One region of the Streptomyces sp. NPDC047982 genome, then DNA from elsewhere that is predicted to be linked to it. Evidence: predicted binding sites of a transcription regulator. Region 1 holds the regulator's gene; the other holds the start of a gene.
The links. Region 1 encodes HspR, which represses chaperone genes until heat shock. Its sites were predicted from a motif close to TTGAGNNNNNNNNNCTCAA; they were not measured.
Positions count from the first base shown of each region.

Region 2: a site for HspR is predicted at 4,503-4,521, ahead of dnaK (molecular chaperone DnaK). Genes of this name have one in related genera too.

Region 1 is NZ_JBIDBS010000008.1:77-6,079, forward strand. It holds gene dnaJ (molecular chaperone DnaJ) at 29-1,210, shown strand; gene ACGF2V_RS12080 (heat shock protein transcriptional repressor HspR) at 1,212-1,658, shown strand; gene ACGF2V_RS12085 (hypothetical protein) at 2,018-2,521, shown strand; gene ACGF2V_RS12090 (hypothetical protein) at 2,883-3,017, shown strand; gene ACGF2V_RS12095 (helix-turn-helix transcriptional regulator) at 3,239-4,225, opposite strand; gene ACGF2V_RS12100 (hypothetical protein) at 4,367-4,651, shown strand; gene ACGF2V_RS12105 ((2Fe-2S)-binding protein) at 4,648-4,968, shown strand; gene ACGF2V_RS12110 (TIGR03618 family F420-dependent PPOX class oxidoreductase) at 5,200-5,604, opposite strand; gene clpB (ATP-dependent chaperone ClpB) at 5,942-6,003, shown strand, end outside.
Region 2 is NZ_JBIDBS010000001.1:447,425-453,427, forward strand. It holds gene ACGF2V_RS01980 (Yip1 family protein) at 1-565, opposite strand, end outside; gene ACGF2V_RS01985 ((Fe-S)-binding protein) at 964-3,246, opposite strand; gene ACGF2V_RS01990 (sugar transferase) at 3,349-4,080, opposite strand; gene dnaK (molecular chaperone DnaK) at 4,597-6,003, shown strand, end outside.

The DNA of each region.
Region 1 (6,003 bases):
GCCCGATCGTCCGGAAGGAGGGACGTCGATGAGCACGAAGGACTTCGTCGAGAAGGACTACTACAAGGTCCTCGGCGTCCCCAAGGACGCCACCGACGCCGAGATCAAGAAGGCGTACCGGAAGCTCGCCCGCGAGTTCCACCCGGACGCCAACAAGGGCGACGACAGGGCGGAGGAACGCTTCAAGGAGATCTCCGAGGCGAACGACATCCTCGGTGACGCCAAGAAGCGCAAGGAGTACGACGAGGCGCGCGCCCTCTTCGGCAACGGCGGGTTCCGGGCCGGGCCGGGAGGCGCCGGGGGCAACTTCAACTTCGACCTGAGCGACCTCTTCGGAGGGGCCCAGGGCCAGGGTCCGGGCGGCGGCGCGGGCGGATTCGGCGGCGGTCTGGGCGACGTCTTCGGCGGTCTGTTCAACCGGGGCGGTGCGGGTACGCGGACGCAGCCGCGCCGCGGCCAGGACATCGAGTCCGAGGTGACGCTCAGCTTCACCGAGGCGGTCGAGGGGGCCACGGTCCCGTTGCGGATGTCCAGCCAGGCGCCCTGCAAGGCGTGCTCCGGCACCGGTGACAAGAACGGCACCCCCAGGGTCTGTCCGACCTGTCTCGGCACCGGCCAGGTGTCGCGCGGCACCGGCGGCGGTTTCTCGCTCACCGATCCCTGCGTCGACTGCAAGGGCCGGGGCCTCATCGCCCAGGACCCCTGTGACGTCTGCAAGGGCAGCGGCCGGGCGAAGTCGGCCCGGACCATGCAGGTCAGGATCCCGGCGGGCGTCTCGGACGGCCAGCGGATCCGGTTGCGCGGCAAGGGCGGTCCCGGCGAGCGCGGCGGACCGGCCGGCGACCTGTACGTCGTGGTCCATGCCGACGCGCACCCCGTCTTCGGTCGCAAGGGCGACAACCTCACGGTCACCGTGCCCGTCGACTTCACGGAGGCGGCGCTCGGCGGCGACGTGAAGGTGCCCACGCTCGGCGGCCCGCCGGTCACCCTGAAACTGCCGGCCGGCACCCCCAACGGGCGCACGATGCGCGCCCGCGGCAAGGGCGCGGTCCGCAAGGACGGCACCCGGGGCGACCTGCTGGTCACCGTCGAGGTGAAGGTGCCCGAGGACCTCAACGCCGAGGCCAGGGAAGCGTTGGAGGCATACCGGAAGGCGACCGCGGGCAGCGATCCGCGGGCGGAGCTGTTCCAGGCGGCGAAGGGAGCTTGAGGTGGACGGCCGACGACGTAATCCGTACGAACTGACCGATGAGACACCGGTGTACGTGATCTCGATCGCGGCCCAGCTCTCGGGCCTCCATCCGCAGACACTTCGCCAGTACGACCGCCTGGGGCTGGTCTCGCCCGACCGCACGGCCGGGCGCGGCAGGCGCTACTCGGCCCGCGACATCGAGCTGCTGCGCACGGTTCAGCAGCTGTCGCAGGACGAGGGCATCAACCTCGCCGGCATCAAGCGCATCATCGAGCTGGAGAACCAGGTCGCCGCTCTCCAGCAGCGCGTCGCCGAGCTCACGGCGGCGGTCGACGGCGCGGCGGCGGCGATGCGGCAGCGCGAGGCCCAGGTGCACGCCTCGTACCGGCGCGACCTGGTTCCGTATCAGGATGTGCAGCAGGCCAGTGCGTTGGTGGTCTGGCGGCCCAAGCGGCCCAAGGACTGAGGCGACGGGCACGCTCGCAGCGTTGGCCCCTAGCCCACGTGGGCGTACGTGGACGCTGCTGTGCGTCCGGCGCTTTGTGGTGGGCTCCAGTGGTCTGCGGCACGACCCGTTCCTCCGCGGCGTGCCGCTGGAGCCTCACCGGGTGCACCTGCCCGCGTGAGCGGCGCCGTGGACCTGGTTGTGGACGCGGACGAAACCCACCCCTGTTCGACCGCGTCCTGCCTCGTGAGAGCGGGGAACGGGGAGCGGGGCGGGGTCGTCACCGTCCCGCGCGTTCTCGCCGCACCGCACCGCACCGCACCGCACCGCACGTCACGGCCGGGCTGGTCGCCCGGCGGCACAGTTGGGAGTCACCGCACATGTCCATGGTCGGTCTTTTCTGGATCACCGGAACGTCGGCCCACATCGGCGCCCCGCCGAACGAGCCCGGTCCCGGCGTGCTGCTCACCGAGGAGGGCCTGACAGGGCTCGGGGAGGACCAGCGCGGCACCTGGGCGTGGCGCGACATCCGGCGAGCGACGGTGGTCGGAGCCCCCGTACGGTCCTCGCCGGGACGGGTGGCCGGGATCCTGCTGGACTCCGTGAGCACCGTCGCCTTCGGGGGGTTCGACGACGGCCCGGCCATGTTCGTACGCCTCGAAGCCGTCGACGAGGAAGTGGAATTGACCGCGTACGCGCCCACCACCTCCTACGGTTCCGCCGAGTTCCGGTTGTCGCAGAACCTGCTCGACGCGTACGTGGACGGGCGCGCCACCCCCGCCGCCCTGCTCGCCTGGGGCCGTTCGTGGCAGGGCGGAACGCCCGGGCGGGCGGAGCGGCAGAAGCTGCTGGCGGAGTGGGGAGGCACGCCGCGTACGGCGTGAGCCGGTCGTGGTGCCCGCGGTCGGTCAGTTGCCGGTGATCGTGAACCCGGCCGTGTTGTTGGAAAGCTGCGGGTCGAAGGCCGAGATCCGCAGTTCGGGGTCGTCGTTTGAACGTGGCGCCCGAGCCCTTCGCGCCGCCCTCGACGAGGCTGGCGTCGGCGGGCGCACCGGCCGCGGCGCGCACGCCTATCCGGGCGACGGAGACGTACGGGGAGCCGTCCAGGGACCCGAAGCCGCAGGTTGCGGTGAGGGTGTCGGTGGCCGGTGAGCAGGTCGAGGGCCGGCTGATCTCGGCCACTCCCGCGAGTTGGGAGGCGTCGACCGTGAGGCGCCCACCGGTCACGGAGTTGTGCGTGTTGTCGTGCCCGAGCCGCACATCGACGGTCTTGCCGGTCACCGTTCCGTCGGCGTCCGCGGCCGGCAGAACGAGGTCGTACGGCGCCGCGATCCAGAGCTGGTCCGTCTCCGGTTCGTCGGCACCGGCGGGCGCCGCTGAGCCGAGCGCGAGCTCACTCTCCTTGTGGTGTGGTGCGGTGCAGCACGGTGCGGTACGCGTAGCGTGACGCGTCACGCGTCTACGCACGTGTACGCGCATATGCGTAGGTCACGTACGCGGTCGTGCGCGCGAGGAGTTGGACGAGCGGGGGCGGGAACGGGTTGTGCGTGGCCCGGGGGCTGCGCCGGGCGGTGCTCCGGTGTTTCGCGATTGCGACCCCGTCAGTCCGGCGCCTGTTCCAGAATCCCCGAGCGTGCGATCAGATAGCCGAGCTGGGCGCGGCTGTTGCTGCCGAGGACGGCGGACAGCTTGGCGACGTGTGCGCGGCAGGTGCGGACGTTCATGCCGAGCCGGCGGGCGATGGAGTCGTCGACATGACCCTCCACGAGGAGTTGGGCGATGGACCGCTGAACGCCGCTGATTCCCTCGGGAGTCGGGTCGTACTTGACCTCTTCGAGGAGCGGCGCCGCGCGGGTCCAGAGCTGCTCGAACACCTTGACCAGATACTCGACGAGCCCGGGATGGCGCAGTTCCAGGGCGACTTGGCGGTCGTCCTGGGCGGGGATGAACGCCACGGTGCGGTCGAAGACGATGAGCCGTTCGATGAGTTCTTCGAGGGTACGGATCTCCACGTTGTCGTCGGCCATGCGCTCGGCGTAGGCCAGGGTGCCGGGGCTGTGCCGTACGGTGTGCTGGTAGAGGGTGCGGATGCTGACACCGCGATCCACCACGGAAAGACCGCGTTCCAGGGCTTCGCTGAGGCGATCCTCGCTGCGTCCGCCACCCGGCTGGACGGTGAGGACTTCCGAACGGCACTCCGCTGTGGCGAGGTCCAGCGCCGCGTTGATCCGGTTGACCCCCTCCAGCACGGTGATGGCGTGAGTGGTCGGCGGATCCTGGGCGCTGATGTCCATGAACGGCTCGAAGGACTCGGTGAGCAGGACCGAATGCTGTCGGCGCTCCTGGATTTCGCGTTCGATGGGGTGCAGGTGTTTCGCCAGTACGGCGGACGGCGGTACGGGGCGCAACCAGTCGGCGTCGTCGGGGTCGGGGTGCAGCAGGGCGAAGTCCATGAGGCAGGGGGCCGGTTCCACTTCGCTCCTCGCGATACGTCCCGACCGCAAAGCACTCGCGTAAAGCCGCACCCCTGGCTCGCAGAGTTCGGTGATCCCATGAGGATGTGTCGGCTTTGTGTCGCTTGTGACCATATTCTCCACCCCCCAGGTTCATGAACATGCAGGAACATGATGCATCGACCCGGTGGTGTTCGTGTGCCCAGGTGGGACATCGTCTTAGGTGCGGGGGAGAAGAATCCACAAGTGAGGACGAAGCCGACTATGTATAAGCGAATGCTTCGCTCGGCGCTTGCCGTCTCGTTCGCCGCGGCCCTGGGACTCGGGGCGGTGAGCGGCAGCGACATCGCATGGAACAGCGAGGCGGCATCCTCGCCGGGTGACATTGCGTGGTCCACCCAGGCGTCGGGTGACATCGCCTGGTCCATTCAGGCCGCGGCCCCTGGTGACATCGCTTGGGTCGCCCCGGCCACCGCCCAGGGCGACATCGCATGGGGTGTCCAGGCGGCGTCCGCGCCCGGTGACATCGCCTGGTCCACGCCGGACCACCCGGGCGCATGACCATTCCGCCGGACGACCGGACCTTCCGGCGGGAAATGGCCACGGCCTACCGATCAGGCTGGCATTTCATCGATCTCGTCACAGCCCTCCCCCGCCGTGGCGACTCGCTGATGGTCACTCTGTTCGGCGACCCCATCGTTGTCGCGCGCGAAGAAGACGACGAAGTGCGTGCGTACCGTTGCCTGCGCAAGCCGCGCGGAGCACCGCAGCCCGTCCGCTGCGCGATCCGGTACGACATGATCTTCGTCAATCTCGACCGGCGGGACCACCAACTGTTCCAACCAGAGACCATTTCGGCCACCCCCCGCAGTGCCTGAGCGATCCCCCGTCGTTACACGTCGCTCAGTCACTCCCCCACACAACGGCGCCATCGTGACCTGAACACGATGGCGCCGTTGTGCTTTTGCCGTGCCGTGCCGTGCCGTGCCGTGCCGTGCCGTGCCGTGCCGTGCCGTGCCGTGCCGTGCCGTGCCGTGCCGAGCCGTGCCGTGCCGTGCCGAGCCGAGCACGGGTCTCATGCCCCGCAGGGATTCGATCCCCGCCGGGTCTCATGCCTTGCCGAGCGCCCGGTCCAGGGTGATCTCGATGACGACGCGGTTCGGGTTGGGCGCCGGCGTGCGCCCGTAGCGTTCCGCGTAGCGGCGCACGGCTTCGGCGACCGCCTCCTGATCGGTACGCACCCGCGCGCGCCCCTCCAGCGTCGCCCAGCGGCGCCGATCGACCTGGCAGACCGCCACCCGGGCGCCGGCCGGGCCCGCCGCCAGGACGTTGGCCACCTTCCGGGTGCTCTTGTCGCTGATGACGCGGGCGAGCCCGGCCGCGGGGTCGTACGTCACGCCCACCGGCACCACGTGCGGCGTGCCGTCGGGGCGGGGGGTGGTCAGGGTGCACAGGTGGTGCTCGCGCCAGAACGCGAGGTACTCGGAGCTCGGGTTCGTCACGTCGACTGCCATGTGCACAGCGTAGGCAGGGCCTTCCTGGCCGGCGGCGGCGGTGGTCCCGTCCGGCCGGTTCACTCGGAACGGCGCGCCGGGCCCGGCCCTGGCCGATCGGTCGGCGCGCCACCGTACGGCGAGGCGCGTAGGGAGGGGACCCGCCACCGTACGGCGAGGCGCGCGCAGCGAGGGACGGGGCGTGGCCCGGTGGTGATCCGTCCCGGCCCGGCGGGGAGGGCCCCGGCACGGCGGTGGGTGTCCGAAAATCGGGTTGAGTGGAATAGACTCAACTTAGTAGACGTTGACTAAGTCAGTGTGTGGAGAGAGCAGCCACCGCAAGGAGGAGATGACGCACGTGGACGCCGAGCTGACCAACAAGAGCCGGGACGCCCTCAACGCGGCCACCAGCAGGGCCGT
Region 2 (6,003 bases), on a different contig from region 1:
GCGCGAGCAGGCCGTACAGGAACGTGATGATCAGCGCCGGGCCCCAGACGGGGTAGTCGCGCATCTGCAAGAACGTCGGCCCCGGGCGCAGCACGATGCCGCTGAGCATGTCCTTCCAGTGCAGCCGCGGGCCAGCGGGCTGGGCGGGGGCCTGACCGGCGTGGTAGGTGCTGCCGTCGCCGTACGGGGCCTCGCCGACGCTGAACGCCTGGGTGTGGCCCGGCGAGTTGGCGTACGGGTCGCGCTGCGGCGGGCCTCCCTGGGGGTGGGGCTGCTGGTACGGGTCGCCGAAGTACTCCGGTTCGCCGTGACCACCGGCGTGGTGGCCGGCGTGGTGGCCGGCCCGCGGGCCGCCGTTGTTGTAGCCGCCCTGGTAGCCGTTGCCGTCGTTGGGGTAGCCGCCGTGGTTGTACGGGGGAGGGGCGCCGTTGCCACCCGCCGGCGGCCAAGGCTGCTGCCCGTACGGCGGTGGTGCCTGTGTGCCGTACGGCTGCTGCTGCGGTTGCTGCTGCGCCTGTTGCGGGGTGCGGTTGTCCCGGCCGCGTCCGATCCTGAATCCAGCCACGCGTCGAACGTACCTGGTCCGCGCGGGTGTGGTGAGAGGGCCGGGGAAACCTGACCGCCATTGCGGCCGAGCTGTGACATCCCCTAGGGGACTCTGGGGGAGCTCCGGGGCTCTGGGGGAGCCCCTGCGGCCATCTGGGGGCTCTCGGGGGGCGTGGAAACGTCTGAGAGGCCGGCGCGGCTCACGCCGCACTCCCGGTACCCCGGTACTCCCGGCCGCAGCCCGTGCGCCGGCGAAGCGTGCGCGAGCCGGCCGTGCGGGAGTGGACTGGTGCGGAAGCGGCTGGTACGGAGGCGGAGCTGCGTGGAGAGCTGGATGGCCTCGTACGAAACGCGGAAGCGGCCGGGCCCGCCCCGAGGCAGGTCCGGCCGCTTCCGTCGCACGGCGGTCCGGGCGGTCTACTTCACCGGCTCCGGCTCCGGTTCGTCCGCCGATTCGGCTTGGCCCGCCGGGTCGGTCGGGGTCTTCACGGAGTCCAGCAACAGCTGGGAGACGTCGACCACCTGGACCGACTCCTTCGCCTTGCCGTCGTTCTTCTTGCCGTTGACCGAGTCGGTCAGCATGACGAGGCAGAACGGGCAAGCGGTGGAGACGATGTCCGGGTCGAGGGACAGGGCCTCGTCGACGCGCTCGTCGTTGATGCGCTTGCCGATCCGCTCCTCCATCCACATCCGGGCGCCGCCCGCGCCGCAGCAGAAGCCGCGTTCCTTGTGGCGGTGCATCTCCTGCTGGCGCAGGCCGGGGACCTTGTCCATGATCTCGCGCGGCGGCGTGTAGATCTTGTTGTGACGGCCCAGGTAGCACGGGTCGTGGTAGGTGATCAGGCCCTCGACCGGGGTCACCGGGATCAGCCGGCCCTCGTCGATGAGGTGCTGGAGCAGCTGGGTGTGGTGGATGACCTCGTACTCTCCGCCGAGTTGCGGGTACTCGTTGGCGATGGTGTTGAAGCAGTGCGGGCAGGTCGCGACGATCTTCTTCGAGGACTTGGCCTTCTTCGTCGGGTCGTCCACGCCCCCGTCCTCGTCGAGGGACTCGCCGAACGCCATGTTCAGCATCGCCACGTTCTCCTGGCCGAGCTGCTGGAACAGCGGCTCGTTGCCGAGGCGGCGGGCCGAGTCACCGGTGCACTTCTCGTCGCCGCCCATGATCGCGAACTTGACGCCCGCGATGTGGAGGAGTTCCGCGAACGCCTTCGTGGTCTTCTTGGCCCGGTCCTCCAGGGCGCCCGCGCAGCCGACCCAGTAGAGGTAGTCGACCTCGGTCAGGTCCTCGACGTCCTTGCCGACGATCGGGACCTCGAAGTCGACCTCCTTGGTCCACTCGACGCGCTGCTTCTTGGCGAGCCCCCAGGGGTTGCCCTTCTTCTCCAGGTTCTTGAGCATCGTGCCCGCCTCGGACGGGAACGCGGACTCGATCATCACCTGGTAGCGGCGCATGTCGACGATGTGGTCGATGTGCTCGATGTCGACCGGGCACTGCTCCACGCACGCACCGCAGGTGGTGCAGGACCACAGCACGTCCGGGTCGATGACGCCGTTCTCCTCGACCGTGCCGATCAGTGGCCGCTCGGCCTCCGCCAGCGCCATGGCCGGGACGTCCTCCAGCTGCTCCGCGGACGCCTTCTCCTCGCCCTCCATCGTCTTGCCGCCGCCGGCCAGCAGGTACGGGGCCTTGGCGTGCGCGTGGTCGCGCAGGGACATGATCAGGAGCTTGGGGGAGAGGGGCTTGCCCGTGTTCCAGGCCGGGCACTGCGACTGGCAGCGACCGCACTCGGTGCAGGTGGAGAAGTCGAGGATGCCCTTCCAGGAGAACTGCTCGACCTGGGAGACACCGAAGACGTCCTCCTCGCCCGGGTCCTCGAAGTCGATCTCCTTGCCGCCGGACGTCATCGGCTGCAGCGCGCCGAGGGCGGGCTCGCCGTCCGCGTTCCGCTTGAACCAGATGTTCGGGAAGCCGAGGAAGCGGTGCCAGGCGACACCCATGTTGGTGTTGAGCGAGACCGTGATCATCCAGATCAGCGAGGTGCTGATCTTGATCGCCGCGACGAGGTAGATGAGGTTCTGCAGCGTGCCGAGCGTGAGGCCCTGGAACGCGAGGACCAGGGGGTACGAGATGAAGTAACTGGCCTCGTAGCCGTCGACGTGGTGGATCGCGCCTTCGAGACCGCGCAGGGTCAGGATCGCCAGGCCGATGATGAGGATGACGTACTCGACGAAGTACGCCTGCCACGCCTTGGAGCCCGCGAAGCGGGACTTGCGGCCGGCCCGCGAGGGCAGGTTCAGCAGCCGGATGGCCATCAGCACGAGGATGCCGACCGTCGTCATCAGGCCGATGAACTCGGTGTACATCTCGAACGGCGCCCAGTCACCGATGATCGGCAGCACCCAGTCGGCCTTGAAGAGCTGGCCGTACGCCTGGAGCAGGGTAGGCGGCAGCGTCAGGAAGCCGACGGCGACGAACCAGTGCGCGAAGCCGACGATCCCCCACCGGTTCATCCGGGTATGGCCGAGGAACTCCTTGGCCAGGGTGAGCGTGCGCTGTTTCGGATGGTCGGTACGGCTGCCTGCCGGGACCGGCTGTCCGAGCGTGACGAACCGGTAGATCTGCGCGACGGCTCGGGCGATGAGCGCAACGCCGACCACAGTCAGCACCAGCGACACGATGATCGCGGCGAGTTGCATGTGAGGGCTCCTCGGGCCTGCGAGGGTGGGATCCAGCGTCTACGAGGGAATACTGGCATCTACTAAGCAGTAACTTAATCAGTCCGTGCTGACATTACCCACTTATTCCGCGGCGCTGTAGCCGGACCGGCGGTGATCTGTGTCGCTCGGGTGCGTCTTTGCGGGACGGGCGGACCAGGGGAGGCCCCGGAGCGGCGGAATCCGTACGGCTCGCACCAGGATGGCCAGGTCGAGGCGCACTCCTCGGTGCTCGGCGTAGTGCTGGTCGAGCAGAGCGGGTTCGTCCCACGGCATTCCGGACCGGCAGCGGATCTGTGCCAGGCCGGTGAGGCCCGGTTTCAGTTCCTGTCGCCAGTGTCGCGCGCCGACGGCGACGACGGGGCCGGTGGTTCCCGCGGGGCCTGCGAATCCCGTGGAGTTCGTAGGGTCCGCGGAGTCTCTGGGGCTTGTGGTGTTCGGCGGGCGGGACCGGGGGTCGTCCGGTGACAGGGGCTCCGGGCCGACGAGGGAGAGGTCTCCGCGTACGACGTGCGGCAGGCGGGAGAGCACGTCCAGCCGCAGCCGACGGGTGCGCAGCGTGCGCAGGATGAACACCCTGCCCCCCTGCCCGACCCGGGGCGAGCGCTCGATGATGCCGCCCGGCGGCCTTCGTACCGCGAGGGCGAGGGTGCCCGCGGCGAGGACCGGGGCGGCCAGGGCCAGCAGGACCGATCCGAGGGTCAGGTCCAGGATGCGCTCGGCCGACGGGCGACGCCCCGGGCGCCACTCCGGGAGGTGTCTAGGGCGCCGACGCGAGAAGTGCTGCAGGAGTCCGGCGAGGGCTGCCGTCGACAGCCGGTCGGCGGACCGGCGACGGGGTCGTCCGGGGCGTCGGGGGGCTCGCTGCCGCCCCGGCCTCTGCTCCTGCTCCCATCCCTCTCCCCGCCCCTGCTCCCATCCCTCTCCCCGCCCCTGCTCCCATCCCTCTCCCCGCCCCTGCTCCCACCCTTGTGCCTGCCCCTGTTCTCGCCCGTCTCCCTGTTGCTTCCGCCCCCATGCCTGTCCTTGTGTCTGCCTCTGCCTTTGCTGCCTCTGTCTCTGCATCGGTTCGCACCTGCCTGGTGGGGTCGGCCGGGCCGGAGTGTCTGGTTTGTATGACTCGCGGCGGTTTATGGCAGAACGATCCCATGGCGTGATGATGGGGGGAGGTTGTGCGGCCCGCGGGGTGGGCGGGTGTTGTCCCGGGATGGCTGCCGCGTGCGGTGGATGCACGATAGTTGAGTCGGCCCGACTCAACTCTGTTGACACTGGAATGCGTGTCGTGCATCCTTGAGTCAGTTCCACTCAAGTAGTCATCCTGGAGGAATCGAAATGGCACGTGCGGTCGGCATCGACCTGGGCACGACTAACTCCGTCGTCAGCGTTCTCGAAGGCGGCGAGCCCACCGTCATCACCAACGCAGAGGGCGCCAGGACCACGCCGTCCGTCGTCGCCTTCGCGAAGAACGGCGAGGTGCTGGTCGGTGAGGTCGCCAAGCGCCAGGCGGTGACCAACGTCGACAGGACCATCCGCTCGGTCAAGCGCCACATGGGCACCGACTGGAAGATCGACCTGGACGGCAAGAGCTTCAACCCGCAGCAGATGAGCGCCTTCATCCTGCAGAAGCTGAAGCGTGACGCCGAGGCGTACCTGGGCGAGAAGGTGACCGACGCGGTCATCACCGTTCCCGCGTACTTCAACGACTCCGAGCGCCAGGCCACGAAGGAGGCCGGCGAGATCGCGGGCCTGAACGTCCTGCGCATCGTCAACGAGCCGACGGCCGCAGCGCTGGCGTACGGGCTCGACAAGGACGACCAGACGATCCTCGTCTTCGACCTCGGTGGCGGCACCTTCGACGTCTCGCTGCTGGAGATCGGCGACGGCGTCGTCGAGGTGAAGGCCACCAACGGTGACAACCACCTCGGTGGTGACGACTGGGACCAGCGCGTCGTCGACTACCTGGTGAAGCAGTTCGCCAACGGGCACGGCGTGGACCTGTCCAAGGACAAGATGGCGCTCCAGCGTCTGCGCGAGGCCGCGGAGAAGGCGAAGATCGAGCTCTCCTCCTCGACCGAGACCACGATCAACCTTCCCTACATCACGGCGTCCGCCGAGGGCCCGCTGCACCTGGACGAGAAGCTCACGCGCTCGCAGTTCCAGCAGCTGACCGCCGACCTCCTGGAGCGCTGCAAGACGCCGTTCAACAACGTCGTCAAGGACGCGGGTATCCAGCTGTCCGAGATCGACCACGTCGTCCTCGTCGGTGGCTCGACCCGCATGCCGGCCGTCGCCGAGCTCGTCAAGGAGCTGACCGGTGGCCGCGAGGCCAACAAGGGTGTGAACCCGGACGAGGTCGTCGCCATCGGCGCCTCGCTCCAGGCCGGTGTCCTCAAGGGCGAGGTCAAGGACGTCCTGCTGCTCGACGTCACCCCGCTGTCCCTCGGCATCGAGACCAAGGGCGGCATCATGACCAAGCTCATCGAGCGCAACACCACGATCCCGACCAAGCGTTCCGAGATCTTCACGACGGCGGAGGACAACCAGCCGTCCGTGCAGATCCAGGTCTACCAGGGCGAGCGCGAGATCGCGGCGTACAACAAGAAGCTCGGCATGTTCGAGCTGACGGGCCTGCCGCCGGCCCCGCGCGGCGTGCCGCAGATCGAGGTCTCCTTCGACATCGACGCCAACGGCATCATGCACGTCACCGCCAAGGACCTCGGCACCGGCAAGGAACAGAAG